Regions from separate parts of the Rhizobium sp. SRI_017 genome, predicted to be linked through region 4. Evidence: predicted binding sites of a transcription regulator. Region 4 holds the regulator's gene; each other region holds the start of a gene.
The links. Region 4 encodes LexA, which represses DNA repair genes until DNA is damaged. Its sites were predicted from a motif close to TGTTCNNNNTGTGTTCNG; they were not measured.
Positions count from the first base shown of each region.

Region 1 (7,465 bases), on a different contig from region 4:
TCGAGATCCGTTTCAGCGCCGTCGTCGGTCACGAAGACCTCGCCGTGCTGCGTCGGGCTCATCGTGCCGGGATCGACATTGAGATAGGGATCGAGCTTGCGGAGCCGAACCCGATAGCCTCGGGCCTGAAGAAGTGCACCCAGAGCTGCGGATGCGATGCCTTTCCCGAGAGAAGAAACCACACCGCCGGTAATGAAAACATATCGCGCCATGGGCTTTACCCCCTACTGCTTCGCGGATGATTCCGCCACAAGAAATTTCGTCCCACACCGCTTTTCCAAAGCCGATGCCGGATGGTCCAACAAAAAACCGGCAGGGTTTGTCCTGCCGGCTCATGATTGTGATGTGGACGAGGTTATTGCGGCTGGGCCGGCTTTTCCTCGGTCGTCGTCTTGGTCTCTGCGTCCGCAGGCTTGCTGTCGGTGGCCGTGATCGGGTCGGCAGGCTTGTCTTCGGTCGCCGTCGTGGTCGCGGGCTTGGTGTCGACAGCCGGGGTCGTCGCACTGGAATCGTCACCGAGCGGGATCGCGTTTGGATCAGCCGGTTTCTTCTCCTCGGTCTTCTTCGGTCCGAGCGCGTTGTTCATGTCATCGGTGGTGATCGCCGTCGGCAGCCGATCGAGGATATCGGTCGGCTTCGATTCATAGCGCGCCCATACCGCAAGGCCGAGCGAGGTGAGAAAGAAAAGTCCCGCCAGGATCGCCGTCGTGCGAGTCAGCGCATTGGCGGTACCGCGGGCGCTCATGAAGCCGGAGCCGCCGCCGATGCCGAGGCCGCCGCCTTCCGAACGCTGGATCAGTACGACGCCGACGAGCGCCAGAACGATCATCAGATGAATTACGATGAGAACGGTCTGCATTTATCCAATCCCGCCCGCCGGGCGGCGGACAAATTTCAAGAGTTGGCGCGCTATTACACGAGCCCAGATGGATTTGAAAGACCTTTTCCGTGCGTCTTATGCACGGTCAGAAAAGTCCGTCAGGCGATGAGTTCGCCATAGACCTGACAAATGGCGAGGAAGTCTGCCGATTTCAAGCTGGCGCCGCCGATCAGTGCGCCATCGACATTTGCGATAGACATCAATTCCTTGGCGTTGGAAGGCTTCACCGAGCCACCATAGAGGATACGCATCTTGCCGCCTTCCCCGCCGAACCGGCCCTGGAGCTCGGCGCGCAGGAAGGCGTGCGCCTCCTCGACATCGGCCGACGTGGGGGTGAGCCCAGTGCCGATAGCCCAGACCGGTTCATAGGCGACCACGACGGTCTTCGCTGTCGCGCCGTCCGGCACCGAGCCGGCGAGCTGGCGCTTCAGGACGTCGAGTGTTGCCCCAGACTTCCGCTCGGCCTCAGTCTCGCCGATGCAGACGATTGCGGTGAGATCGGCAGCAATGGCGGCCTCGGCCTTGGCGCGCACCAGTGCGTCGTCTTCCTTGTGCAGCGTGCGGCGCTCGGAATGGCCGACAATGGCGAAAGTGCCAAAACTGTCGGCGATCATGGCGGCGGAGATGTCGCCGGTATAGGCTCCTGATTGCGCGGTGTGGCAGTCTTGGGCGCCGATGCGGAGCTGACTGTCGGTGACGAGCGCGGTCGAGACGTAAAGCAGCGTCGCCGGCGGGCAGATCAGTGTATCGATCTTGCCGGCCAATGGCTCTACGCCTGCGGCAATCGCCTTGAGCTCGGTGAGCGAATCCCTGACGCCATTCATCTTCCAATTGCCGGCAACCAGCGGCTTGATCCCAGGTGTCGTCATGTCTCTCCCCCAAGTCCGGAAATGTTTCGACAGCGACCTAACAGATGGAGCCGAAAATCCGCAAGCGAAATTGGCCGTGACGCGGTGGCGCAACAATTGCAGGCCAGAATAAAGAGCGCGGTCGGCGCGTCACAAACTCGGCGACTTCAAGAAATCCGCAGACTGGGCTATTCTGTCAGGCGGGTAAGAGGCATCAGGAATGTCCGTTACGAAACGCAACGACCACAGAATGATCACGCTCCTTGCGATCGTGATGCTGGCGCTGACTGCCTGTGGCGCCGAAGCGGCGAACCGTGTCGCTCTGGTCATCGGCATGTCGCAGTACAAGACGATCCCGACACTTGCCAATACCGTCAATGACGCAACAGCGATTGCCGAAAAGCTCGAAGGTCTGGGCTTCGAGGTCGATCGCGCGATCGACCTGCCGCTCAAGGACCTTATAAAGACCGTCTCGACCTTCTCCTTCAAGTCGGAGACATCGGACATCGCCCTCATCTATTATGCGGGTCACGGCGTCGAGTTGAACGGCCAGAACTTCCTCATTCCCGTCGACGTGAAGATCATCAAGCCGTCCGATGTGGGCGCCCAGGCTATCACCCTCAAGCAGCTTCTCACTGCGGTGGAGAATTCACGCAAACTCCGGATCGTGATCCTCGATTCCTGCCGCAACAATCCCTTCGCCGATTGGCCGGTTCAGGAAGTCGCCAAGGCTGGTACGGAAGATTTCGACTCGGTTGAAACCCGCTCGCTTCTCAAGCAGGGCCTTGCCGAACCCTCCGTCGACAAGGGCACACTCGTCGTCTACGCCGCAAAAGACGGCGAAGCCGCGCTCGATGGTGAAGGCGGCATCCATAGCCCCTTTGCCAAGGCGCTCATCGAGCAGCTGCCGGCCCGCAATGTCGAGATCGGCATGATGTTCCGCCAGGTCCGCGACGCCGTGCTCCGCGATACGAAGAACAAGCAAGAACCGCATTTCTACGGCTCGTTATCGGGCGTACCCTTCTTCCTTGCGGGCACCGACCAGAATGTCGCCTCCCTGACCGACCGCAAGACGGCCTGGGGTTCGCTCGCACCTGACCAGGAACTGCAGCTCGCCTCGCTTGCGAGCGACGGCAATGTGCGCGCCATGCTCGGCCTGGGCTATATGTCGCTTTCGGCCAATGACAAGGCGCGCTTCAAGCCGGAACGCGCTTTCGCGATGTTCACCGAGGCAGCCGACAAGGGCGATCCGGAAGCGATGTTCGAACTGGCCAAGCTCTATGAGAAGGGCATCGGCACCAACCAGGACGTGACCAAGGCGGTATCGCTCTATCAGAAGGCTGCCGAGCTCGGCTTTGCCGACGCAATCAACGACCTCGGCTTCCTCTACTATCAGGGTGCCGTCGGCCAAAAGCAGGACAAGAAGAAGGCCGTCGAGCTCTTCCTCAAGGCCGCCGACCTGCGCCATCCACAGGCCATGTACAATGTCGCTGCGCTGATCGATGACGGTGCGGTCGAGGGCAAGACACCCGACGATGCCGGCCGCTATCTCTATGCTGCGCTCCGCACGGGTGTGAAGGATGTGCTCGATCAGCTCGAGACCAACCCCAATCAATTCAAGCCGGCGACACGCAAGGCGCTGCAGGCGGAACTTGCCAAGAACAAACTTTATGCGGGCAAGATCGACGGTGCCATAGGCAAGGGTACGCAGCGCAGCATGCGTGTCGCCTTTGGTGAAACGGTGCAATGAGGAGATAGGAATGCTGGGGCAAATGGACGCGACGATCATACCGAGGGTCATACTGGCCGCAAGCTTGGCCTTCTCAGGCGTCACACCGGTCTATGCCGGCATTCCGGCCCCCCGTGTCGCGCTCGATGATGCGGCGATTTCGAGCCTGCTCCTGAAAATCCAGTCCGTCGATCCCGGTGACCCCGATACGGACGGCGGCACCGATGGCGGGAACGACGGCGGTAATAATGGCGGTCGGCCCGACCGCAACGGTCCGTCTGGCCTCAATCACCCGGAGCGCATGACACAGAACGAGCGACTCGACACCGATCGTATCGTTCGGGATCTGCAGTCGATCCGCCGCGAATGCCGCAAGTACGACGAGGTCTATCGGATCGATTGCTTGCGGCAGGGCATCGACATGACCATCGCCCGCATGGCGGACAGGCCGGAAAATCGCGACGCCAAGCGGATCCTGCGCCGCGCCAGCCGCCAGTTGGCCAGCATCGTGTCGACATATGAGGACCGCTCAGCGCCCCGTCTCGAAGTTCCGCGCAGCGCCAATCCCCGTTTCAGGACTCGCAGGACCTATCGCGCGGTCAAGCGCGCTGCCCTGCCCAACGCAATGGCGAAAGCCAATGCCGTGGTCGAGGAAGCCGCAACCCAGCTGCTGCGGTCGGCTGAGAATTCCGAGCGCCGCTACGCGCACTACCAGCAGATTTCGGCAGCGGTGGATTCGACCAAGACTCTGCTGCGTTCGGGCTGATTGTCAGTTGAGGATCCAGTTCAACGTCAGGCGCCAGTCCGTCATGCGGATTGGCGTGCCGTGCGAACCCGTGTTGAAGAGCACGAACCGCGTCGGGTAACCCTTCGCGATCAGCGTCCTGTAGAGCCCGTACTGATTGGCCCAGGGGTAGACGGTGTCGTCGGAGCCGTGGCTGAAGAACATCGGCAACTTCGCCGCATGCGCAGGGCTCTTGAGGAAATCGGGATTGGCCGGGCCGCCAAATATCATCATGCCTGACAGCATGCTCGATATTTGCGCGCTCTCCGTGATCTTCCAGCAAATGAAGCTGCCCATGGAGGCACAGGTCAAAACGATTTTCGCCTGCGGAGCCGACGCTTTGACATATCCGATCAGCGCTTCGACATCCGCCGCCCCCCGGTCACCGAAATCTCGGGCCGACGGTGCGAAATAGACCCCGTTGTTCTTGTAGGCCAGGTTCTTGAGCCGGTTGAAATTGCCCCCGAAGGAATAATCATTGGCGCCGAGCTTGCGGTCCCCGCCCCGGCCATGCACAAAAATCACGGCAAACCGGGCGTTCTTCAGCTTTCCGACCTCGAAGACATCAACAGACCGGCCACCGGTCTCGATCGTCTCGAAATTCTGATACCAGCGGACGCCTGTGGAGACATATTTGCCCTTCACGCGCCGCTCGGGATCGTCGTCGCGCTTGTGGATGTCGCGCATCTTGTCGTAGTCGATCTTGAGGAAGGCGCCATTGTCGGCCTCTTCCAGAATCCCGGGATAGGCAAACAGATCGTCCTTGAAACCGCCTATTTCGGTGGCCATAGCGCCGGGCGCGGTCATTACGATGGCCATGAGGATCGTAGCGACAAGCCGATACGCGAAACGTTCTGTGGACATCATACCTCCGGGCTTGCTTGAGCGCTCTGGCATCTTGCCACGCCAGCGCCGCACACGCCATTCTCTATATGTTCGCGTATTATAGCGCTAACAATGGTAACTCTCCGCGATTCGCGGCACTCAAAAAGACGCCAATGTACATATGAGCCAAGCACTGAATCTTTTCGATGACATGCCCGAGAAACCCAAGCCGGAGCCCAAGGCGGCGACGCCCGCCCCGGCTGTGGCACCTGTTCCATCACCGCCCGCCAAGGCTGGCGATGACTATGGCGCGTCCTCGATCCGTGTGCTGGAAGGCCTCGAGCCGGTCCGCATGCGGCCGGGCATGTATATCGGCGGCACTGATGAAAAGGCGCTGCACCACCTTTTCGCCGAGGTCATCGACAACTCGATGGACGAAGCGGTCGCCGGCTATGCCGACTTCATTGAAGTCAGCCTCGATGCCGAGGGTTTTCTCACCGTGACCGACAACGGCCGCGGCATTCCGGTCGAAAACCATCCCCAGGTGCCCGGAAAGTCGACGCTCGAAGTCATCATGACCAAGCTCCATGCCGGCGGCAAGTTCGACGGCAAGGCGTATGAGACATCGGGAGGCCTGCACGGCGTCGGCGTATCTGTCGTCAACGCGCTTTCGGATTTTGTCGAAGTGGAAGTTGCCCGCAACAAGCGCCTCTACCGCCAGCGCTTCTCGCGCGGCGTGCCGCAAGGTCCGCTCGAAGAACTGGGCGACGTCCACAATCGCCGCGGCACACGCACGCGCTTCCATCCCGATCCGCAGATCTTTGGCGCTCATGCCAAATTTGACCCGGGCCGCATCTTCCGCATGTCGCGGTCGAAAGCCTATCTGTTCGGCGGCGTCGAAATTCGTTGGAGCTGCGATCCGTCACTGGTCGAAGGCACAGAGACGCCTGAAAAAGCCGTCTTCCATTTCCCCGGCGGCCTCAAGGATTACCTCGCGGCGCAGATCGGCAAGGAATTCACTGTCACCCGCGAGATCTTCGCCGGCAAGACGGAACGTGGCGGCCATGGTTCGGTCGAATGGGCCGTGACCTGGTACGGCGGCGACATGATGCTGCATTCGTACTGCAACACGATTCCGACACCCGAAGGTGGCACGCATGAGGCCGGTTTCCGCATCGCGCTGACCAAGGGTCTCAAGGCCTATGCCGATCTGACCGGCAATAAGCGCGCCGCCAACATCACCACTGATGATGTGATGATCTCCGCAGCGGGCATGATGTCTGTTTTCATCCGCGAACCCGAATTTGTCGGCCAGACCAAGGACAGGCTGGCAAGCGCCGAAGCGCAGCGCATTGTCGAAAACGTCCTCCGCGACCCCTTCGACCACTACCTCGCCGACAATCCCAACGAAGCCAGCAAGCTGCTCGAATGGGTAATCGAACGCTCAGAAGAGCGCATGCGTCGGCGTAAGGAAAAGGAAGTCAACCGCAAGTCGGCGGTTCGCAAGCTACGTCTACCGGGCAAGCTCGCTGACTGTTCGCAGAACTCGGCCGACGGCGCCGAACTCTTCATCGTCGAAGGTGACTCGGCCGGTGGCACAGCGAAACAGGCGCGCAACCGCTCCAATCAGGCGATTTTGCCACTGCGCGGAAAGATCCTCAACGTCGCCTCGGCCGGCCGCGAGAAACTCGGCGCCAACCAGCAGATCTCGGACCTGATTCAGGCGCTGGGTTGCGGCACGCGCTCCAAATATCGCGAGGAAGACCTGCGCTACGAGCGCGTGGTCATCATGACCGACGCCGATGTCGACGGCGCACATATTGCCTCGCTGCTCATTACCTTCTTCTATCAGGAGATGCCCGAGATGGTGCGCAAGGGCCACCTGTTTCTGGCAGTCCCGCCGCTCTATCGCATCAGTCAGGGCGCCAAGACGCTCTATGCCCGCGATGATGCGCACCGGGCGGAACTGATGGAATCGGAGTTCAAGGGCCGCAAGGTCGAGATCGGCCGTTTCAAGGGCCTGGGCGAAATGTCGACGCAGCAGCTCAAGGAAACCACGATGGATCCTGGCAGCCGGACGCTGCTCCGCGTCGACATTGACGAGGTGGATTTCGAGGGAACGCGCGAAGCCGTCGATGGCCTTATGGGCACCAAACCCGAGGCTCGCTTCCGCTTTATTCAGGAGCGGGCGGTATTCGTTGAGAATCTCGATATCTGACAGTCCTGTGGGCCCCGTTGGAGGCCCTCTGGCGCCAGAAATAAACCCCGCGTTAACCCAGAGAGTCTATCCTTTTCGGCACAAGCAGAATTGGATTCTTCTATAATGTCGGCCTTTTCCAGTGCAGCATCGACGTCATCTCGCACCCAGGTCAACGATGGCGCCACGCAACGCGTGACGG
Region 1 is NZ_JBYCZP010000003.1:472,455-479,919, reverse strand. It holds gene pyrG (CTP synthase) at 1-212, opposite strand, end outside; gene secG (preprotein translocase subunit SecG) at 356-859, opposite strand; gene tpiA (triose-phosphate isomerase) at 979-1,749, opposite strand; gene AC2YI2_RS10055 (caspase family protein) at 1,949-3,478, shown strand; gene AC2YI2_RS10050 (hypothetical protein) at 3,489-4,223, shown strand; gene AC2YI2_RS10045 (alpha/beta hydrolase family protein) at 4,227-5,105, opposite strand; gene parE (DNA topoisomerase IV subunit B) at 5,248-7,284, shown strand; gene AC2YI2_RS10035 (PilZ domain-containing protein) at 7,390-7,465, shown strand, end outside.
Region 1: a site for LexA is predicted at 5,164-5,181, ahead of parE (DNA topoisomerase IV subunit B). Genes of this name have one in related genera too.

Region 2 (7,465 bases), on a different contig from region 4:
GAAGGCCTGGTCGAGACGCATCATGGCATGCCTGCCGGCGCGGGCGGTGAAGGGTTTGCGCGGCCCATTCATGATCTGGCCGATGGTTTCGAGTCCAAGCCGTTTCATCAGCGTGATCGCGCTGTCCTCGAGCCGAAGGGCTGTGACGGGGAGCGGGGAGAGAATATCGCCCAGTGTGTCCTCGTCGGCGAGGCGGGCGCGGCCGGCGCGCGCCATGGCCCAGGCGGCGCCCGGTGTCGGCGCGATGGCCGATCGGCTGATGAAGCCCTGCTTCGTCAATCGCTTCTCGATATCCGAGAGCACTGCGCCATCGCCGCCGAAGAGATGTGAACAGCCGGTCAGGTCGATGAACAGCCCATGCGGCGGATCCTTGACGACGATGGGGGAATAGCGGTCGCACCAGCTGGCGATCCGGTCGAGCAGCATGCCATCGGCTTCCTCGTCGGCCTCGACCGCCACGAGATGCGGCTGCACCGCACGCGCATCGGCGACCGGCATGCCGACCCGGAGGCCCAGCGCAGAGGCCCGGCGATCGAGCGAGGTGATTGTGTAGGCATTGCCCGTCTTGGCATAGACGATCAGCGGCTTGTCACCGGGCGAGACCTGACCGGAGCGGATCAGCCGATCTGAGGGGAGCCTCGGCAGCCACAGGGCCAACCAGCGGGACATCAAGCGTGATCCGGTCTTCCAGGAGGTGGAAAGCATGATCGTGAACGCTCCAGCGAAGATTGAACGAGAGACCGTGGGGACCGGCGCGATTGCGGGCGAGATGGACGGAGAAGGCAGGCGGCCCGAGTTCATCCTCCTCGCCCGGGCTGGGTGCGGCGCTGACCCGCCAGCGGGCGCGGGCGGCACTCGATCCAGCGGCATCGAGCCGAAGCAGCAGACATCGCGTGCGGTAATGCTCGGCCATCAGCAAGAGCCGCCTGGTATCGGTGAGGCTCAATCCCTTCTTCGACGGCGTGATCGCACAGAGTGCGAAGATGCCGGGGGTCGAGAGTGCCTGCTCGGTGGCCCAGAGCGCATCCTTCTGCGATTGGGCGCGGACGAGCAGGAGCCGTTCGAGCGGCATGCCGAATTGGGCAAGCCCCTCGGCATTGGGCAGCCCGTCCTCGAAGAAATCCTCTTCCGGCGCCGCCCAGAAGATCAGCCCGCCTTCGGATGCCATCAGCGCCCAGGCAAGCGCGAAGCCCAGCGCCGAGACGTGGTCGCCATAGGCCGTTGGCATCACTTCGATCAGTGGGGCAGGGGTAATGGCTTTTCGCAACCCGTCGAATGTGAGATCGGACGGGGCCTTTTCGGTCACCCGCACGAGACGCAACGCCGCTGGATCAAGAGGAATGGACATTCGAAAAAACTAGAACAAAAAGAGAACATTGACAAGCGGAGTCTTCCGATCCTGGCGGCAAAAGCAGAATCATTTCGGTAACTTGTTGGAATCGTGCGGAGAGTCGGAATTTGCGCGTGCCGGATCCGGTGTGATTGTCCTATGGTGTTGAAACGACTCCGATATTGAGGACCCCCATGAGTGAATTGGACATCCGCCGGTCGATCATCGACCATTGCCGCCAGATGAATGCGACGGGGCTGAACCAGGGCACGGCCGGCAATATCAGCGTGCGCCATGGCGACCGGATGCTGATCACGCCGAGCGCCATTCCCTATGACGAGATGGAGCCCGAGATGATCGCCTCTCTCGCCGTCGACAGTACGGACGGCGCCTGGGAGGGGCCGAAGAAGCCTTCGGTCGAATGGCGCTTCCATCTCGACATCATGCGCGCGCGGCCGGAGGTCGGTTCGATCGTCCATACCCATTCGACCTATGCCACGATCCTCGCCATGGCGCGCAAGCCGATCCCGGCCTGCCACTACATGATCGCGGCGTTCGGCGGCAACAATGTCCGGGTCTGCAACTATGCACGCTATGGCACCAAGGCGCTTTCGATCAACGTTCTCAAGGCACTCGACGGGCGCAGCGCCTGCCTGATGGCCAATCACGGCATGCTGGCGACCGGCTCCAGCCTTCCCAAGGCGATGTGGGCGGCGATCGAGCTCGAGACCATCGCCAAGCAATATTACCACACGCTGCTGATAGGCGGACCGGTGATCCTGCCCGACGACGAGATCGCTGGTGTCGTCGAGAGCTTCGGCAGCTACGGCCATCAAGGCAAGAAATAGGCTGGACCTAGCCTGTGGGATAAGGGCCGGCCTTGCGACCGGTATATTGACCGTCGCATTTGCGGCTTACTACTCTCGCCCCTGACAAGAGAGGGAATAGAATGTCGTCCACCCCGAAGCCGCCGACGCCGGAAGAGCTCCATCATCACGCCACCGCCATGGGCGGCCGTGATCCGCATGAGGAGCACCGTACGGCAACCCCGCTGGAATTGCTCTTCGATCTGACCTTCGTCATCGCCTTCGGACTTGCCGCCTCGCAATTCGCCCATGCCCTGGCCGAGGCGCATTATTTCACCGCACTGGTCGGCTTCGGCTTCGCCTGCTTCGCCATATGCTGGGCCTGGATCAATTTCTCCTGGTTCGCCTCGGCCTATGACACCGACGACTGGATTTTTCGAACGGTCACCATGGTGCAGATGATCGGCGTCATCGTGCTGGCCATCGGACTGCCGCGGATGTTCGCCTCGATCGAACAAGGTCAGCAGTTCGACAACGGCATCATGGTGCTCGGCTATGTCATCATGCGGGTAGCGCTGATCTTCCAATGGCTGAGGGCCGCGAAACAGGATCCGGCGCGACGGAGCGCCTGCATGGCCTATGTTGTCGCGGTCACCATCGCGCAACTCGGCTGGGTCGTCCTGATCTTCATCGACTTCTCGCTGCTGGTGACATTCCTCATGTCGGCGGTCCTGGTCGTCGTGGAAATGACCGGTCCCTATATCGCCGAGAGGCGGTTCGGCGGTACGCCATGGCATGCCCATCACATCGTCGAGCGCTATGGCCTGCTCGCGATCATCGCCTTGGGCGAGGGCGTGGTCGGCACGGTGGCGAGCCTGTCGGCCGCCGTGGATGGCCAGGGCTGGACCGTGGATGCGGCACTGATCTGCATATCAGGCACGGGGCTGACCTTCGCCATGTGGTGGGTCTATTACATCATGCCGAGCGCCCATGTGCTGCATATGCACCGCGAACGTTCATTCGTCTGGGGCTATAGCCACATGATCATCTTCGCGGCGATCGTGGCAACCGGGGCGGGGCTGCATGTCGCGGCTTATTATATCGATCACAAGGCGCATATCGGACCGGTGGCGACTTTGCTCACTGTCGCCGTGCCGGTACTCGTCTATCTCACGGCGATCTATGCGCTCTATACCTATCTCGTCGGGGAGCGTGACCGCTTTCACGCCTGGCTCATCGCCGCCACGCTGGTTGTGATCGCGGCCTCCATTGCCGCGGCGGCGGCCGGGCTCAACCTCACCTATGCGCTCATCATCCTGATGTTCGCACCGATCGTCACCGTGATCGGCTATGAAGTTCTCGGTCATCGGCATCAGGCCGAAGCGCTGGAGCGCGATATCGAGAAGAGCGGGACTGTGCGTTGAGGCAAAGAAAAACGCGGCCCTTGCGAGGCCGCGTTGAACGTTTTCGCTCAGTCGCGCCGTAATCAGGCGATCTTCGGCGCCAGGCTGCCGGACTTGTAGCGCTTGGCCATTTCCGAGAGTGAGATCACCTTGATCTTGTCGGCATTGCCGGCCGTGCCGAAGGCTTCGAAGCGTTCGATGCAGAGCTTCTTCATCGCGGCCATGGCGGGCGCAAGATATTTGCGCGGGTCGAATTCCGAAGGGTTCTCGGTCAGCACCTTGCGGATCGCGCCGGTCATCGCCATGCGGTTGTCGGTGTCGATGTTGATCTTGCGCACGCCGTGCTTGATGCCGCGCTGGATTTCCTCGACCGGCACGCCCCAGGTCGGCTTCATCTGGCCGCCATATTTGTTGATGATCTCCTGCAACTCGACAGGAACCGAGGACGAGCCGTGCATCACCAGATGTGTGTCGGGCAGACGACGGTGGATTTCCTCGATGACATTCATCGCCAGCACCGCACCGTCGGGCTTGCGGGAGAACTTGTAGGCGCCGTGGCTGGTGCCCATGGCGACGGCGAGCGCATCGACCTGGGTGTCGCGCACGAACTGGGCGGCTTGTTCGGGGTCGGTGAGAAGCTGGTCATGGCTCAGCACGCCCTCGGCGCCGTGGCCGTCTTCCTGCTCGCCTTCGCCCGACTCGAGCGAGCCGAGAACGCCGATCTCGCCTTCGACCGACACGCCGCCCCAATGGGCCATGTCGGTAACGCGGCGGGTGATACCGGCATTATAGGCGTAGTCGGCGGGCGTCTTGCCGTCTTCCTTGAGCGAGCCATCCATCATGACCGACGTGAAGCCATGCTGCATCGCGGTGGTGCAGGTCGCTTCGTTATTGCCGTGATCGAGATGCATGCAGACCGGGATCTCGGGATGAAGCTCGACCAGCGCATCGATCAGCTTGGCGAGCACGATGTCATTGGCATAGGAGCGCGCACCGCGGCTGGCCTGAAGAATGACGGGCGAATTGGTCGCCGCAGCGGCCTCCATGATGGAGAGGCCCTGTTCCATGTTGTTGATATTGAATGCTGGAACGCCATAGCTGTGTTCCGCGGCGTGATCGAGCAATTGCCTCAATGTGATACGCGCCATCGCGAGCTCCTTCCCTTCTTCGTTCCTGCCTTGGACAGCAGGTTTGGCGGGTGCGATATTGCCGGAACCACGGGCCCGGTCAATGCCGCAGCCGAATATTCAGTTATTTTGCAAATGCGAAAATCAATTACGGCGGCATGCGAAAAGCGCAGGGTGCCGCTGTCAGACGGTCTCAGTGGGTTGATCCGCCCGACGTCAGGAACAGGCCCAGGCCGAAAGTCGCAAGGCCGGCATTGAAGCCGACGATAGATAGTATCAGGCCCAAAATGCTGGCGCTGGAGATCAGGAACGCCGTCAGGAAGACGAGTCCGATCATGAAAGCAACGGCGATGACGGCGAATGCGGAGCGCTGCATCGCTGTAAACAAACCCGTCGCCAATGCTGTCACAAAGATCATCCGTCTCTCCAGAGCCCGCGATACCGCCTGGAGATTGCATGAAACCTTCTAAGAAAGCTTTCGCCCGATAGTCCGCATTTTAGCGAAGCATCGGTTTGCCTCCCACCTTGCCGCATCCTCATGTCCGGCGTCCTCCGGAAACCAGAATGAGCGCATCAGCCCACAAGGCAACCTCGAATCATTCACTTCAATGTGAAACCTTGAAATCCATGAGCAAATACCGACGAGCGTGCGCACCTGCCGCTGCACTTGAGGCGGCTTCGGCGGGAAAATGCGCCCTTGTATTCGACCGATTCGGCCAATGAGTGAAAAAGGGCGGCACAAGGGCCGCCCTCGATTTGCTGCCGGATTGAACGTTCAGACCATCGCGCCGGGACCAGGCTCGGCGCCCGGTGGCACCTTGCCAAGGATGATCATGCCGAGCACTTCATCCTTGGTCACGTCCTGGGTGCGGGCATGGCCGACGACCTTGCCGTTCTTCATGACAGACACGCGGTCGGCGAGGTCGAAGACGTCGTGGATGTCGTGGCTGATCAGGAAGATGCCGATGCCATCCTTCTTGAGCTGCTTGATGAGTTCGCCGACCTGTGCCGTTTCCTGAGGGCCGAGTGCCGCCGTGGGCTCGTCCATGATCAGTATGCGGGCGTTGAACAGGATCGCGCGGGCGATGGCGACCGACTGGCGCTGACCGCCCGAGAGGGCCTTCACCGGCTCCTTGAAGCGGCGGAAGTTCGGATTGAGGCGGCCCATGACCTTGCGGGCCTCCGCTTCCATCGCGACGTCATCGAGCGTGCCCCATTTTGTGAGGATCTCGCGGCCGAGGAAAAGGTTGGCGGCGGCATCGACATTGTCGGCCAGACCGAGCGTCTGGTAGATCGTCTCGATGCCGTGGCGTTTGGCCTGGCGGGGATTGTTGATCTCCACAGTATCGCCATTGATGAAGATATCGCCGTGGTCGCGCTGGTAGGCGCCGGAGAGCACCTTGATCAACGTCGACTTGCCCGCACCGTTATGGCCGAGAAGGGCCACGACTTCGCCAGGAAAGAGGTCGATCGACGCATGATCGACCGCCTTGATGCCGCCGAAGGCGATCGAGATGTCCTTCATCTCGACGAGCGGGGTGCCGGAGGGCTTCTGGTACTTCGCAACTGCGTCCATTTTTTCGCCCTCCCTTACTTGGCGTGCTTGCGGTAGACAGTGTCGATATAGACGGCCAGCACGAGGACCGCGCCAACGACCATGGCCTGGATGGCCGCATCGAAGCCGATCAGCACCATGCCCGAATAGAGCGACTGCATGATCAGTGCACCGATCATGGCACCGTAGATCGTGCCCGAACCACCGGCCAGCGACGTGCCGCCGATGACGGCCGCCGCGATGACATAGAGCTCGTCGAACTGGCCGAGCGCCACCGTCGAGGCCTTGAGGCGAGCCGAGGAAATGCAGGCCGAGATGCCGACCAGGAAACCCATCAGCGAGAAGATCATCATCGTCAGGCGCTTGGTGTTGATACCGGCGAGATCGGCGGCTTCCGGATTGCCGCCCATGGCGAAGACGTAGCGGCCGAACTTGGTGCGCGTGGTGACAAAGGTCATGGCGAGAACGACGAAGAGCGCTATGAGAACCGGGATTGCCCAGCCGTGGCCGATGGCGCCCAGTGTCGCGGGATCGAGGCTATTCGCCTTGGCATATTCGTTGACGATGCCCTTCGGCCAGACATAGGAATTCATCACGAAGGTGGCGCCGAGCACAATGACCGCGCTCATGATGCCGATCGTATATTCGGCCCAGATCGGTCGCATCGGGAAGCCGAAGCGGATGCGCTGGCGACGGGCCGATATCAGCAAGGCGACGATGCCGATGCAGGCGAGAACCGCGACGATCCAGCTCCAGGTCACGCCGATCGAGCCATAGGGTCCACCGCCGATGAGCGAGAAATTTGCATCGATCGGGGCGATGGTTTCACCGCGGGCCACCCACCATGCGGCGCCGCGCCAGACCAGCATGCCGCCGAGCGTCACAATGAAGGACGGGATTTCCAGATAGGCAATCATATAGCCGTGGAACGTGCCGACCAGAACGCCCATGACGAGGCCGAAGAGCACGGTGATGATCCAGATCGAGGGATGTCCGATACCGAGCATGCTGGGCAGGATCCAGACCTGAAGCGCACCCATCAGCATGGCGACGACGCCAAGCATGGAGCCCACGGAAAGGTCGATATTGCGGGTGACGATGATCAGCACCATGCCGGTCGCCATGACGGTTATCGACGAGGTCTGAACGGAAAGGTTCCACAGGTTACGGAAGGTCAGGAACGCGCCAAAGCCATTGACGAAATAGCCGTAGAAATGAAAGCCGATCCAGATCGCGATCAGCGC
Region 2 is NZ_JBYCZP010000002.1:10,436-17,900, forward strand. It holds gene AC2YI2_RS04815 (Y-family DNA polymerase) at 1-669, opposite strand, end outside; gene AC2YI2_RS04820 (ImuA family protein) at 590-1,348, opposite strand; gene AC2YI2_RS04825 (class II aldolase/adducin family protein) at 1,525-2,178, shown strand; gene AC2YI2_RS04830 (low temperature requirement protein A) at 2,280-3,560, shown strand; gene fba (class II fructose-bisphosphate aldolase) at 3,623-4,687, opposite strand; gene AC2YI2_RS04840 (hypothetical protein) at 4,860-5,084, opposite strand; gene AC2YI2_RS04845 (ATP-binding cassette domain-containing protein) at 5,442-6,242, opposite strand; gene AC2YI2_RS04850 (sugar ABC transporter permease) at 6,257-7,465, opposite strand, start outside.
Region 2: a site for LexA is predicted at 1,359-1,376, ahead of AC2YI2_RS04820 (ImuA family protein). Genes of this name have one in related genera too.

Region 3 (7,465 bases), on a different contig from region 4:
GGGCGCACCTTCTGCCGTGCCCTGGATTTCGACGATGCCGCCCTTGCCGGTCATCACGAAATTGGCGTCGGTTTCGGCAGAGGAATCCTCGAGATAATCGAGGTCGAGCACCGGCTGGTTGGCAAAGATGCCGCAGGAAATGGCGGCGACATGGTCCTTCAGAACCTTGTCGAGCTTGACCATGTTGCGGCCTTCCATCCATTTCAGGCAATCATAGAGCGCGATCCAGCCGCCGGTGATCGAGGCCGTGCGCGTACCGCCATCGGCCTGGATGACGTCGCAATCGACGGTGATCTGGCGTTCGGAGAGCGATTCGAGGCTGACGACGGCGCGCAGCGAGCGACCGATCAGGCGCTGGATCTCCTGGGTGCGTCCGCCCTGCTTGCCCTGCGTGGCCTCACGGCGCATGCGGTCGCCGGTCGAGCGCGGCAGCATGCCATATTCGGCCGTCACCCAACCCTTGCCGGAGTTGCGCAGCCATGCTGGCGGCTTTTCCTCGACGCTTGCGGTGCAAAGCACGTGGGTATCGCCGAAACGGACGAGACAGGAGCCCTCGGCATGCTTGGAGAAGCCCCGCTCGAAGCTCACCTTGCGCATTTGATCTGTCTTCCGCCCCGATGGCCGCATGCTCGAACTCCTTCATGAATATGCGAGCGTCTTAGAGACTTTCTCACCGAAATGGAACCGGTTCTGTTGCCGCAAGCGTTCCCGTGTGCCGGAGCTAGCATTTTCCTTTGCGAAGGCGCCGCAAACCCCTATATTCCAAGATATGCATCAGTGGGTAACGCGTATGAAGGGTCTCGACGAACGGTCTGGTGAGATTTTCCGGCGGATCGTCGACAGCTATCTCGCAAGCGGCGAGCCGCTCGGATCACGCTCGCTGTCGCGGCTGCTGCCCATGTCGCTGTCACCTGCCTCCATTCGCAATGTAATGAGCGACCTCGAGGAGCTCGGGCTCATCTATTCGCCGCATACATCCGCCGGGCGGCTGCCGACACAGCTCGGCCTCAGGTTCTTCGTCGACGCCTTCATGCAGGTCGGCGATCTCTCGGAGAAGGAACGGCTGGACATCGAACGGCAGCTGAGGCCCAGCAACCGCAATATGCCGGTCGAAAGTGCGTGGAACGAGGCGAGCCAGATGCTGTCCTCCGTCTCGCGCGGCGCGGGCCTCGTCATCACTGCCAAGAGCGACACGCTGGTCAAGCATGTCGAGTTCATCAGGCTCTCGCCGGAAAAGGCGCTTGCCGTGCTGGTCGGCGGCCTGGATGAAGTCGAGAACCGCATCATCTCGCTGCCGGTCGGCATCACATCATCGCAACTCACGGCGGCCGCGAACTTCCTCAATGCCCATCTGTCAGGTCTGTCGCTTGCCGAGGCCCGCACCCGGATCGACAAGCTCACCGATACGATCCGTGCTGAACTCGATCAGCTCTCCAGCGACCTCGTCGAGCGCGGCCTCGCCATGTGGTCGGGTGACGCCGGCGACGGCCGCTCGGCCCAACTCATCGTTCGCGGTCGCGCCAATCTGCTCGAGGGCGTCGAGGGCACCGAAGATATCGAGCGGCTGCGCCTGCTGTTCGACGATCTCGAAAAGAAGGAGTCGCTCTCCGACATCCTCAGCCTTGCGGAAGGCGGCCAGGGCGTCAGGATCTTCATCGGCTCGGAGAATACGCTTTTTTCCATGTCCGGCTCGTCGCTGATCGTGGCACCCTACCGCAATGCCGAAAACCGGATCATCGGCGCCGTCGGCGTGATCGGTCCGACCCGGCTGAATTATTCGCGCGTCGTGCCGATGGTGGATTACACCGCGCAGCTGATGTCGAAGTTTTCCGGGTGACCTTCACGGCACCTGAAATGCGCGCCCTGCCCTGCGGAAGCGTGTTTCTTCGCGACAAGCCTTGATTTTTTCGCTCCAAACCTCGATATCCGCACCAAATCCCTGGAAGATTATGAGTTGCGGAGACCGTGATGACGGACGACAACAAGAACGCCTACGAGACGGAAGTGAAGGACGCCATGGCAGCCGAGCAGGCCGCTGTCGAAACGCCTGTTGCCGCGCCCGAGGCGGAGGCCGCGTTTGATCCCTTTGAGATACTCAAGGTCGAACATGCCGACCTCAAGGACAAGTATCTCAGGCTCGCCGCCGAGATGGACAATCTCCGCCGCCGCACCGAGCGCGAGATCAAGGACGCCAAGACCTATGCGGCAGCAGGCTTTGCCCGTGACATGCTTTCGGTATCCGACAATCTTCGTCGCGCACTGGATGCGGTGCCGGCCGAAGCGCGCGCTGCCGCCGAGATCGGCCTGATGGCACTGGTCGAGGGGGTGGAAATGACGGAACGTTCCATGCTTTCGGCGCTGGAGCGCCACGGCGTCAAGAAGATCGAGCCAGCCGGCCAGAAGTTTGATCCTCACTTCCACCAGGCGATGTTCGAAGTGCCCAATACCGACCTGCCGAACAACACCGTCATCCAGGTGGTGCAGGACGGCTATGTGATCGGCGACCGCGTGCTCCGGCCCGCCATGGTCGGCGTGTCCAAGGGTGGTCCCAAGACCGACGCTCCGAGCACCGCCGAGAGCGCCAGCTAGACCGTCAAGCGACGATCGCCGCGGTGATAGCCTTCGCCGCGGCAACCGCATCGGCGGGCGCGAGCCTGACCTGCAGCCCACGCTGCCCACCATTCATGTAAACGAGATCGTGCGCCATGGCTTCGATCTCGAACACGGTGGGCACCGACTTCTTCTGGCCGAAGGGCGAAATGCCGCCCACGACATATCCAGTCACTTTTTCCGCCATCGGCGGCTTCATCATGTTGGCCGACTTGCCCTTGAAGGCAGCGGCGAGCTTTTTCATGCTCACCTCCCTGTCGGACGGAAGCACGACGCAAACCGGCTTGCCATCGACCTCGGCCATCAGGGTCTTCAGCACGATCGACGGCGATACGCCGAGCGACTCGGCCGCCTGCATGCCGATGCGGTCGGCATCGGGATCATAGTCATAGGCGATGACATCGAATTTCGCACCAGCGGCGGCGAGCGCCAGGGTGGCGCGCGTGGATTTGGACATGGTCAGCTCTTCTGGAAGATCTCTGCATATACCGCCGGCTTGAAGCCGTTCATTACTGTGTCGCCCAGGACCAGGACCGGGCGCTTGATCATGGTCGGCTCGCGGGTCATCAGGGTGATCGCCCGTTCTTCGTCGAGGTCCGCCTTGTCGGCATCGGGCAGTTCCTTGAAGGTGGTACTCGCCTTGTTGAGCACCTTTTCCCAGCCCACGCGGTTGCACCAATCCCGGACGACGGCGGCATCGATCCCTTCGGCGCGATAGTCGTGGAAATCGTAGGTGACATCGTTCGCCTTCAGCCAGTCGAAGGCCTTTTTCATCGTGTCGCAGTTCCTGATACCGTAGATCTTCGCCGTCATTGCCATGCCTCATGCGCCTGCCCGTCCATAGCACAATCGGGCGGCTGGAAAAGCGCTGATCCGGCACTATCGCATTGCCGTGTCAGGGCCTGGATTTAGTGATTGTTAAGCATCCCCGCCTACCTTGCCCGGCGCCGCCTCCATCTGCGCGGCCATAGGACCTATTATGGCTTCGACTGCCCTTGCGCTGCTGCTGCCGGCCACCATGGCCATTTGCGCCGCCGCCCTCCTGATGATTTCGCGCTTCAACGTGCCGGCTGCCTTCGCCTGGGGCGTGGGCTTCGCATTTTGTGCGGCGGGCTTCGCGACTCCGGCCACGCCTTTGCCGGTGCATCTCGCCGCGCTCATGAGCGACTTCTTCTTCGTCGCCGGCTTCCTTTTCCATGCCGAAGCGTTCCTCACGCATTTTTCGTTCCCGCTCTATCGGCGCGAGCGGGTGGCCTTTGCAGCCATCTATCTGATCATGAATTTCTATGTCGTGCTGAAGCTCGAGAGCCTGCATCTCGAACTGCTTCTCAACGACATCGCCACCTCATGCCTGCTTGGCTTTGCGCTGGTGCGGGTGATGCACCATGCCCGCACGCCCGCCGACCGCGCGGTCGTCATGACCGGCAGCGTGGTGGTGATCGATACGCTGGTCCGCGTCCTCGCCTTCGTCTATTTTGCCAATTCGACGGATCGGCTGGAAGAATTCACCCAGTCCTCCTACGCCCAGGCGATGCAGATCACCACGACGCTGATCGGCCTCGTCTATGTGCTCTCGATTGCCGCAGCACTTGCCGATCGCGTGATCCGGCAGTTGCGCGATGCGGCCGAGCGCGATCCGCTGACAGGCCTGCTCAATCGCCGCGGTTTCGACCGGGCGGTCGCCGATCTCAGCCAGGGCGGAAAGGTCGCCGGCGCTGTGGTGACCTGCGACATCGACCATTTCAAGCAGGTCAACGACCAGTTCGGTCACGCAACCGGCGACCGCGTCATCCAGGCGCTTGCCCAGGCCCTGCGGCACGGCTTGCCGATCCAAACGATTTCGGCCCGTTTCGGCGGCGAGGAATTCGTAGCGTTTCTGCCGCATGCCAGCCTCGCCGAAGCCGGCATCCTGGCCCAAACGCTGCGGGGCCGCTTCGCCGCGCGGGACTGGCGCCACATCAATATCGACCGGCAGATCACCGCGAGCTTCGGTGTCGCCGCCGTCGCCGACGACGAAGAGTCGGCGAAGCCGGCCATCAAGCGCGCCGACCGGGCACTCTATGACGCCAAGGCCGCAGGCCGGAACAAGGTGGTCTGGGACGGCGGCAACTACGAGCCCGGCAGCGCCATCGTCGATATTCAGCAGGTCCTGAAGGATGAGGCACGGCGGGCGGGCGACGGAACGTGAACGTCTCCCTTCGCGGTATCCGCCACGCGCATCGAGAGCTCTAAGCGTCAGGCAGCTTTTCCTGCGGCCACAGGAATTCATGGCTCCCCTGCCCCACCAGGCTTCGGACGAGCCAAAGTCGATCGACCGTCCAGTTGATCGGCCTCGACAGATGCTCGGGCATGACCGGCTTGTCGTAATGGATCAGCGTCATGTGGACGAGGAAGTCCTCCTGAAACCCGTGCGGCAAGGCGCCCAGCCCGTCGAGCCTGTCGGCCAAACCCAAAACCACGGAACGAAGCGCTGGATTGGGTTCGGTCGCGGCAAGCGCGATGGGACGACTTGAGCGGCTCCGCAGACTCACGACACTATCGAACTTGATTTCGAACGGCTCGAAACACACGCCATAAATCGCCGCCCTGGCATCGTAGATCAGGCTCTGCTCGAGGACCGGAGCATGGTCCAGGCCAATCAGGCTGATGTAGAGGCGCCGGTCGGACAGGGGCTGGCGGTCGATGCGATAGAGGTCACGGTAGTCGCGCGCAATGGCTTGGGCAGCCGCCGCAGTGGTACGGTCCGGCCGGGCGGCGATGAAGAGATCTTCGCCACCGGAACGGTCAGCCCATTTGCGTGACGCCTGCGGTTTTGCCGGGCTGCCGAGATCGAAACCTATTTGATCATTGGACATGCGAGCGCTCCCTCTTCTGGACGGTGTTCCGTCAAGCTATCCAGATTTTCGATTGCGTCAAGAACAAAACAGGAACATTATTCTGACGAGATGCCTTTCCCAAGAATCGGGTTGAAGGTCAGCGCGCCAAGCACGATCTTGAGGGGGAACGAACGGAAGGATTCGAGCCATGAGCCGGTCGAACCGAAATTACCAGATTTTCGAGACCGCCGCCGGCTGGTGCGGCATCGCATGGAACGAGGCGGGCATCGTCCGTTTCACCCTGCCGACATCGAGCGAGGCCAGCGCGGAGCGCTCGATGCTGCGCCGCATGCCCGAGATCACGCGCGCGGAGCCGCCGGCCGACGTGCAGAATACGATTGCCGACGCCCGGCGCTATTTTGCAGGGGAAGAGATCGACTTCTCGCATGTCCGCCTCGATCTCGGGCCGCAGGATGCGTTCTTCGCCAAGGTCTATGATGCGGTTCGCCGGCTGGGTTGGGGCGAAGCGACGACCTATGGGGCGGTGGCCAAGCAGCTCGGTGCCGGGCCGGAGGCTGCACGCGACGTCGGCCAGGCCATGGCCAACAACCCGATCCCCCTGATCGTGCCGTGCCACCGCGTGCTAGCCGCAGGCAAGAAGATCGGCGGCTTCTCGGCCCCCGGCGGCTCGGACACCAAGCGCCGCATGCTGGAAATGGAAGGCGTGGACGTCACGCCGCCAAAGCCGGTACAGCAGTCGCTGGCGTTTTAGGCTGCGCTGGTGCTGCTGCATTTCCAAACGATCGAGCAAGATCATGCCATCGGTCCGATCCACATCGTGGCCGATGGCGCCAGGCTGCTTGCCATGGAATTCGGCGACGTCGAGCATCGGCTGATGCCGATGCTGCGGGCGCGATACGGCGCCGATATCAGGCTCGAAGCAGTGGACGACCTGCATGAGATCGTGGCTACCATCCGCACCTATTTCGATGGTGATATCCATGCCATCGATGCACTTGCCGTCGATGGCGGCGGCACGGATTTCCAGCGGCAGGCGTGGGGCGCGCTTCGCAGAATCCCGCCTGGCGAGGTCAGGACCTACGGGCAGATGGCAGCCCTACTTGGACGGCCGAATGCGGCCCGTGCCGTGGGAGCGGCCAATGCGCTGAACCCGATCAGCCTTGTCGTGCCGTGTCATCGCCTCGTCGGCAGCAATGGCGCCCTGACCGGCTATGGCGGCGGGATCGAGCGTAAGCGCTGGCTGCTCTCGCACGAGCGGCGGTGGACGAACGTCTGACGCGCCGCTTAGATCGACGATCTCGACCGACCGGGTTGCTCTTTGCCGTAAAGGCTGCGCCGGGCCGCCAAGTATCATCAACGTCGATTGCCGGCGAATATGCTGTCGTCGTCATCAGGCTTCACGATCGGCGGCCAGTCGCTGGTGATGCCCGGCTGCACCGGCCGTTCGATATAGGTGGAGAGCACAACATAGCTCCGCGTCGCCTTGACGCCGGGCGTGTCGTAGAGGCGCGCCAACAGGCCTTCAAGCGAATGCGTGCTGTCGGTACGCACCTTGAGCAGCATGCAGGTGTCGCCGGCCACCGAATGGATCTCCTCGACCTCGGGATGCTCCTCGATCGCCAGCAGCGCCTGCGTCTTGCCCCAGCCGGTCGTGTCGACATGGACGAAGGCGAGCAGGGTCTTGCCTACCGCTACGGGATCGATCATCGCCGACACGCTCCGGATCACGCCGGAACGCTTCAGCCGCTTGACCCGCTCATGCGCCGCTGGCGGCGAAAGGCCGACACGATCACCGAGGTCGGCGTAGCTGATCAAGGCATCCTCGACGAGAACACCTAATATCTTTCGGTCCATCGCGTCGATTTCGCGCTCCGGCACCCGCCGCCGCCGAATGTCATCTGTATTTTGATCCATATCGACATTTCCTCTTGTTGCCGAATTTCATTCTGCAATTATGCGCTAATGACGAACTCTGATCAATCCATTTCCCACCAGACCGTAGGCCGGACACGCATCCC
Region 3 is NZ_JBYCZP010000001.1:795,551-803,015, forward strand. It holds gene rph (ribonuclease PH) at 1-627, opposite strand, end outside; gene hrcA (heat-inducible transcriptional repressor HrcA) at 791-1,837, shown strand; gene grpE (nucleotide exchange factor GrpE) at 1,969-2,589, shown strand; gene ybaK (Cys-tRNA(Pro) deacylase) at 2,594-3,067, opposite strand; gene AC2YI2_RS04010 (arsenate reductase) at 3,070-3,423, opposite strand; gene AC2YI2_RS04015 (GGDEF domain-containing protein) at 3,590-4,798, shown strand; gene AC2YI2_RS04020 (2'-5' RNA ligase family protein) at 4,839-5,465, opposite strand; gene AC2YI2_RS04025 (methylated-DNA--[protein]-cysteine S-methyltransferase) at 5,635-6,198, shown strand; gene AC2YI2_RS04030 (methylated-DNA--[protein]-cysteine S-methyltransferase) at 6,208-6,723, shown strand; gene AC2YI2_RS04035 (Lrp/AsnC family transcriptional regulator) at 6,801-7,361, opposite strand; gene AC2YI2_RS04040 (MFS transporter) at 7,410-7,465, shown strand, end outside.
Region 3: a site for LexA is predicted at 5,525-5,542, ahead of AC2YI2_RS04020 (2'-5' RNA ligase family protein). Genes of this name have one in related genera too.

Region 4 (7,465 bases):
GACGATGGCGGACCCCACCATGCCGCGATGGCCGGCCACCCAGACCCGCTTTCCTGTTAGCGAATACATCGGCTCAGGCTTCCTTCATCACCGTGGCGGTCTGCATGACCTTGAGGTCTTCATTGACCATCTCGCGGCAGAGGTCGCGCACCGAGGTCTCGTGCTTCCAGCCAAGCTGCTGGTGAGCCTTGGACGGGTCGCCGATCAGGAGTTCGACTTCGGTCGGGCGGAAATAGCGGGGATCGATCTCGACCACGATCTTGCCGGAAAGCTGGTCGTAGCCTTTCTCCTCGACGCCCTGGCCGCGCCATTCGAGATTGATGCCGACATCTTCGAAAGCCCAGTTGATGAACTGGCGCACTTCCGTGGTCTCGCCGGTCGCGAGCACGTAATCGTCCGGCTTGTCCTGCTGCAGCATAAGCCACATGCCGCGGACATATTCGCGGGCATGGCCCCAGTCGCGCTTGGCGTCGATATTGCCGACATAGAGCTTTTCCTGCTTGCCGAGGCGGATGGCGGCGGCGGCGCGGGTGATCTTGCGGGTGACGAAGGTCTCGCCGCGCAGCGGGCTCTCATGGTTGAACAGGATGCCGTTTGAGGCATGCATGCCATAGGCTTCGCGGTAATTGACCGTGATCCAGTAGGAATAGAGTTTTGCCGCGGCGTAGGGCGAACGCGGATAGAATGGCGTCGTCTCGCGCTGGGGGACTTCCTGCACGAGGCCATAGAGCTCGGAGGTCGAGGCCTGATAGAAGCGGGTCTTCTCTTCCATCTTGAGAATGCGGATCGCTTCCAGCAGGCGCAGCGTGCCGATGCCATCTGCATTTGCCGTGTATTCCGGCGTCTCGAAAGACACGCGCACATGGCTCTGCGCCGCAAGGTTATAGATCTCGTCCGGCTGCGCTTCCTGCACGATGCGGATCAGGTTGGTCGAGTCGGTCATGTCGCCGTAGTGCAGGATGAATCGCTGGTTCTCGACATGCGGATCCTGGTAGATGCTCTCGATGCGGCTCGTGTTGAACGAGGAGGAGCGGCGCTTGATGCCGTGGACGATATAGCCCTTTTCGAGAAGAAGTTCGGCGAGATAGGCGCCATCCTGGCCGGTAATGCCCGTGACGAGCGCAACTTTTCTCTTCTCAGTGCTCAATGACGTCTCCTGTTGAACGCAATCCGTGGGATGTCTCACCCGTTGGCCTTGGCGCTAGTGGCCGATTGGGGCGGCAAAATGTCAGAACCCGGTCGCACGGCAAAGAGGCGATCCGGAAACCGGAACCGCACCGGCGAAAGCTCGAAGACCTTGAAATTTCTGCCCCTGCGGCCTTCCATACCGAAGGTCGCTAAACACTGCAATCGTCCTGTCTTGCAGACAGACGAAAGCCCGTACGCTGCCTGAACGCACGGGCTTCAGAAATGTTCCGTCGACGCGCTTGCGTTATCAGTGGTAGCGGCGGATCAGCCCGACAAGCTTACCCTGGATCTTGACACGATCGGGGCCGAAGATGCGTGTCTCATAGGCAGGGTTCGCGGCTTCGAGGGCGATCGAAGCGCCCTTGCGGCGGAACCGCTTGAGCGTCGCTTCCTCGTCGTCGACGAGTGCCACCACGATGTCACCTGGGCTCGCAATGTTGCCATTGCGGATGATGACCGTATCACCGTCGAGAATGCCGGCCTCGATCATCGAGTCACCCCTGACCTCGAGCGCATAATGATCGCCTGCGCCGATCATGCCCGCAGGCACGGCAATGTCGTGCGTGGTATTCTGAATTGCTGAAATCGGCACACCGGCGGCAATCCGCCCCATGACGGGGATCGACACTGAACCATCGGCATCATCGTTGGCTGACGGTCGGGGTGATGCCGGGGCAGGCGTCTTGCCGAGCGAACCCTCGATGACGCTGGGTGAAAAACCCTTGGTGGGCTTCACGCTCGGCGAATAGGCCTCGGGCAGCTTGATGACCTCGAGCGCACGCGCCCGGTTTGGCAGGCGCCGGATGAAGCCGCGCTCCTCCAGGGCAGTAATCAACCGATGGATGCCGGACTTGGACGCGAGATCGAGCGCATCCTTCATCTCGTCGAAAGATGGCGGAATTCCCGACTCCTTCATCCGCTCGTGAATGAAGAGAAGCAATTCCTGCTGTTTTCTGGTGAGCATCGTCTATCCCCGGGCAGAATCGGTGAAACAAATCTGGAACAAACACTATATGTTCCATGTATGTTCTGCAAGGGTTTAAAATTTGCTTATATCTGCATGGATCAATAAGAATATTTCGCACGCCGAACTACGCGGCGCTCGCGCGCCCCGTAGTTCGGTTTTAGACCTGTCAGATGGCGGTGAAGTCGCTCGCGTCTATCTCAGTCGGCTTGATGCCGATGAGAAGGATGTCACCGCCGACAAAGCCGACAAGCGCGCATTCTTGCCAGACTTCGCGAGCGTGAAATCCAGTCCGTTGCCGCGAAGGTGAAAATGTCCGCACCCTTGCCGCCTGTCAGGGCGTTGGCAGCGCCTCATCATCCCCGTCGCTGAGGTGAAACAATGGGCGGAACCGCCTCAAGGATCGACATATGCCGGCACGATGTCGAGCTTATCGCAGGTCCCTGGCTTGGTCGCCCGCATCCAGCGGGCGGACCGCGTGCCAACGCGAGACTTGCCGATCGCATCTGTGACAGGATCACCAAGGCGGTCGCGGCTCTCGATCCTGTCTTCAGTGGCAAGAATTATGGAATTGGCGCCAGCGTCGACGTCAAGTCGATCACTGGCGCGGCGCAATCCGTCTCCAAACTGGTGTCGGCGGCCGACAAGGCCTGCTACGACGTGAAATCGCGCCGCAAAGGCCAATGGGTCTCGGCCGACGGCGCAGCCGCATAAATCCCCGCCAGTGACTATCTCCGTCCATCGGATGCGATCTGCAGCCGTGGATCGGCACGCAACCGTCGCGCCGCGAAATCGACGAAGGCGCGAAGCCGTGCCGAACTCTCGCGTCCCTCTGCATGGACAATATGGATGGGCACCGGCTCGCGCTCGTAGTCCGTGAGCACCGGAACAAGCTGGCCGGCAGCGATCGGTTCGGCGACCTGATAGGACTGGAAGCGGGAGATGCCCCAGCCGCTCAGCACCGCCTCGATCACAGCATCGTTGGTGTTGCAGATGAAGCGCGTGGAAATCGCAACGCGGATCGAGTCGTCCCGACCAAATCGCCATTCGGATCCGCCGAAAATGCCATCGCGCCCGATAAGTCGATGCTGCGCGAGCTCGTCGGGTACGTGCGGAATGCCCGCACGGTCAAAATAGGCGGGCGATCCGCAGACGACCTGCCGGATCGCGCCGACCCGCTGGGTGGTCAGCGCAGACGACGGCAGATGCGCAATGCGAACCGCGACATTGATACCTTCCTCGACAAGATGCGTGACCCGGTCAAGCAACAAGAAACGGACCTGCATCGCAGGATATTTGTCGAGGAAATCGAGAAGGATCGGAAGAACATAAAGCCGGCCGAACAATACCGGCGCGGTGATCGTGAGTGCTCCCGCCGGCGCTGCAAAACTGCCTGCAGCATTGGCTTCGGCTTCGGCGATTTCGGACAGGATGCGGCGACAATCCGCGAGATAGCGTTCGCCGGCATGTGTCAGCTTGACCGATCGCGTCGTCCGGACCAGGAGCTTCGCTCCGATGTCGCGCTCGAGCCCCGCGACCGCGCGCGTGACCACAGAGGGCGAGAGATTGAGCTTTCGCGCCGCGCCGGCGAAGCCGCTGCGATCGGCGACCTCACCGAAGATGCGCATAGCCTCGAGCCGATTCATCGAATGCCCATTATTGCCAATTCAGCAATAATCTAGAGCATTCTATGAGGATTATCAATTCCAGAACATCGCCCATATTCGGTATGTAATCTGGAGATTGATCATGAAGCTCTATTCTTTCCGCCTGTCTGGCCATTCGCATCGTGTCAGGCTGTTCCTGTCTCTGGTCGGTGCCGACTACGAAGAGATTGAAGTCAATCTCGCCGCCGGCGCGCACAAGCGCCCGGAGTTCCTCGAACTCAATGCCTTTGGGCAAGTGCCGGTGCTCGATGACGATGGCGCGATCATCTCGGACGCAAATGCCATTCTCGTTTATCTCGCCAAGAAGTTCGGCAGAACTGACTGGCTTCCGGACGATGCCCTGGGTGCAGCCGCCGTCCAGCGTTGGCTGTCGGTCGCCGCCGGCCAGCTTGCCCATGGCCCGGCACAGGCTCGATTGATCACCGTCTTCAAGGCGCCCTACAGGCCCGACGAAGTCATCCCGCGCGCCCATGCCATCCTGCGCCTCATCGACCACCAGCTCGCAGCGCACCCCTACATCTGTGGCGAGACGCCGACGATCGCCGACATCGCGCTCTACAGCTACGTGGCGCGTGCGCCGGAGGGCAATGTCGAGCTCACCGACTACGCCCATATCCATCGCTGGCTGGGATATATCGAGGCGCTTCCGGGCTTCGTCGAATTCCCGCACGCAAATCGTGCCGCCTGAGGTGCGCCATGTCAGAACACGCACCTTGGCATGCCGGTGAAGTCGCGCTGCAACGCTCGGTGGGTGTCGCCGAGCGTATGGCGGAGATTGGCAGCAAGACCATCCGGGACCACCTCATCCAGCAGCATCGCGAATTCTATCCACTGCTGCCGATGGCCGTGTTTGGCAGCGTCGATGGGCGAGGCGACGCCTGGGCTACGCTTCGCACCGGCTATCCCGGCTTCCTGCATGCCGAGGATGAACATCATTTGCATCTCGATCTGTCTCGGGATGAGCATGATCCTGCAGATGCGGGTCTGGAAGACGGTGCCTCCGCTGCGCTGCTGGGCATCGATCTCTCGACCAGGCGGCGGAACAGGCTGAACGGCACCGTGATCCGCGACGGGGAGGGGTTTGCCCTGCATGTCGACCAGAGCTTTGGAAATTGTCCAAGATATATCCAGCGCCGGGAGCCCGTCTTCGTCGGTGATCCCGCCGCCATCTCCCGGGCGATTCCGACGCAACTTGCTCGGTTGGAAGGCGCGCCGCTCGACCTCGTCCAGCGCGCGGATACTCTATTCGTCGCGACCTATGTGGAGGGGCGGAATCGGAAACGGTCCGTGGATGTTTCACATCGCGGCGGACCGGCTGGTTTCGTGCATGTCGATGACGGCGTCCTCACGATCCCCGATTACGCCGGCAACATGTATTTCAATACGCTCGGCAATATCCTGGCCAATCCGCGGGCCGGCCTGACCTTCGTGGATTTCGAGACAGGCGACATGCTGCAAATGACGGGTGTTGCCAAACTGCAGCCGATGCCCTCCGACACGGCGTCGCATCCGGGCGCGGAGCGCCTCTGGAGCTTCGAGCCGACACGCATCCTCTGGCGGCCGGCGACGATGGCTCTCAGATGGCGTTTCGACGAGTGGTCACCCTTCCTGCCGAAAGAGGCTTGAGCGCATACTGATGTCGATGGGCCAGCGCGAGCGCCTTGAGATCCTCAAGGCTGGTGTCGTCTTCCTCGCGAAACAGCGCACGCGGCATGCCACTCCGTGACTTTCGCCGCATGATGGCGGCCAGGCGATGCCCCCGCGCGCGCGCCACGTCCTTCTTTGGCGGCATCCAATCGCCGTGATGACGCGGCGGTTCGGGGTCGGGCGATTGGCGGCCTGCATTTGGATCAGGTTTGTCATGCGGGCCGGAAGGTTCCAGGGGATCGGAAATCAACCCACCGACGCCGGGATCGCCGGGCACACGCTTTTCTCGGTTGTCATCTGCCGCGGGATGCTTGGCTGGCTTGTACATGGCAAGCTCCTTTCCCAACGGAAAGTCGCGGACCGGGCACAGAGTTCCATCACGGAAGCTCGGACGGCGGCCATCGGTCCTGGATCAGAGGGAAACGCCGGTCCACCTGATGACACTTTCTGTCGTCGTGCGGCACAAGCTTAACTCAAACTGCTTCCCGGTGTGTTCGCGAGCGTCTCATCACGGGACATAGTGGGCAGCCGCGAGGATTCAACATTCGGCCACGACCTGGTGATGAAGAAAAGCACCACTATCTCGGGCGACCTGAGGGGCTGGAATTTCGGCAATTCCACCAGGATCCGACACGGTCATCAACTCCTTCAATATCGATCTCGACAAGCCGAGGGGTTAGCCACATATCCGAAGCATGCCGGCGATCTGATCGGGCAACATTTACGATTTCATGAAGTTTGGCACGCCCAACGGGACTCGAACCCGTGTTACCGCCGTGAGAGGGCGGCGTCCTGACCGCTAGACGATGGGCGCAGCGCTCACGAATATAGGCAAGGCCGAAGCCCGCCGCAAGCGTCATCATCATGTCATGATTGTCGAGGTGGCACGCCCTAGGGGAGTCGAACCCCTCTTCCCAGAATGAAAATCTGGTGTCCTAACCGATAGACGAAGGGCGCATCCGCTTCGATGGCGCCCTTATAACAGCGGATTCGATTCACGCAAGTCGGTCGCAGCAATTCCATCGCAAAAATTTCATGTGAGACATGAAGAATTGCCAGGAAGGCATTCAATGCATGGAATAATCGATGAGGAAGGGGGAGAAGTTGGCACGCCCTAGGGGAGTCGAACCCCTCTTCCCAGAATGAAAATCTGGTGTCCTAACCGATAGACGAAGGGCGCGCGAACGGGTGGCTTATAGCCAGCTTGTTCCGGGGCCGCAAGCGCAAATTTGCGCTCCAGCAAAAGAAATTATCTGAGAAAGGAAATCGGCAAAATTGCCAGCGTTGTCATGGTGTTAGCGCAGGGCATCCGGCCCGATCAGCCGCGCATGCGCTTCTTGCGGCGGCACCGCCAGTTCCAGTCGCGCTCGCCACCGATGTCGATATGCACCGACTCCGTATGGCAATAGGTACCCACGCCACCGCGGCCCGGGAGCGAACGGAGGAAGTCCGCGAGGGCCCATTTCGACACGCCCTGCACCTGGATGTCAGCGGCTGCGCACATCGTGTGCAGCGAGTGGCGTACGCCGCCGGCGCGGCGGTTGCGACGCGGGTCGCGGAAGCCGCTGGTGATGATGGCTGGACGCTTGTAGTGGTCCTCGACCACACGGATCATCGAAACCAGCTCGGGACGCAGGCAACTGACTTCCACCTTGTCGGTCTGGACATAGAGGCCGTTCGGCGCAATGCGAGTCATCGAGGGCAGCGCGGCAAGCTGCATCAGGCCGGCGGGCTGGTCATCCTCGTCATGGTCTTCGTCTTCGAGGCCCGTCGTTGTCGGAAACATCGCGTTGGTGTTAACGCCCGGCAAGGTGTCGTCACTCAGCGCAGCCGTCTGCATATTGGGGATGCCCCGCGTCACGACCTTCTTCTTCTTGGCAAAGCGGTCGCCGTCAAAGTCCTCGGAATTGCTCTTGCGGAACAGGTCCGCCAGCGTGAGCGGCTTCTTTTCGGCGGTCGTGCGCGTCGTCGGAAGGGTGTTGGTCGTTATCTCGGCCTG
Region 4 is NZ_JBYCZP010000004.1:233,129-240,593, forward strand. It holds gene fcl (GDP-L-fucose synthase) at 1-69, opposite strand, end outside; gene gmd (GDP-mannose 4,6-dehydratase) at 74-1,147, opposite strand; gene lexA (transcriptional repressor LexA) at 1,436-2,152, opposite strand; gene AC2YI2_RS11325 (hypothetical protein) at 2,534-2,866, shown strand; gene AC2YI2_RS11330 (LysR family transcriptional regulator) at 2,881-3,798, opposite strand; gene AC2YI2_RS11335 (glutathione S-transferase family protein) at 3,902-4,507, shown strand; gene AC2YI2_RS11340 (flavin-nucleotide-binding protein) at 4,516-5,445, shown strand; gene AC2YI2_RS11345 (hypothetical protein) at 5,396-5,794, opposite strand; tRNA gene AC2YI2_RS11350 (tRNA-Glu) at 6,206-6,280, opposite strand; tRNA gene AC2YI2_RS11355 (tRNA-Glu) at 6,349-6,423, opposite strand; tRNA gene AC2YI2_RS11360 (tRNA-Glu) at 6,572-6,646, opposite strand; gene AC2YI2_RS11365 (D-Ala-D-Ala carboxypeptidase family metallohydrolase) at 6,785-7,465, opposite strand, start outside.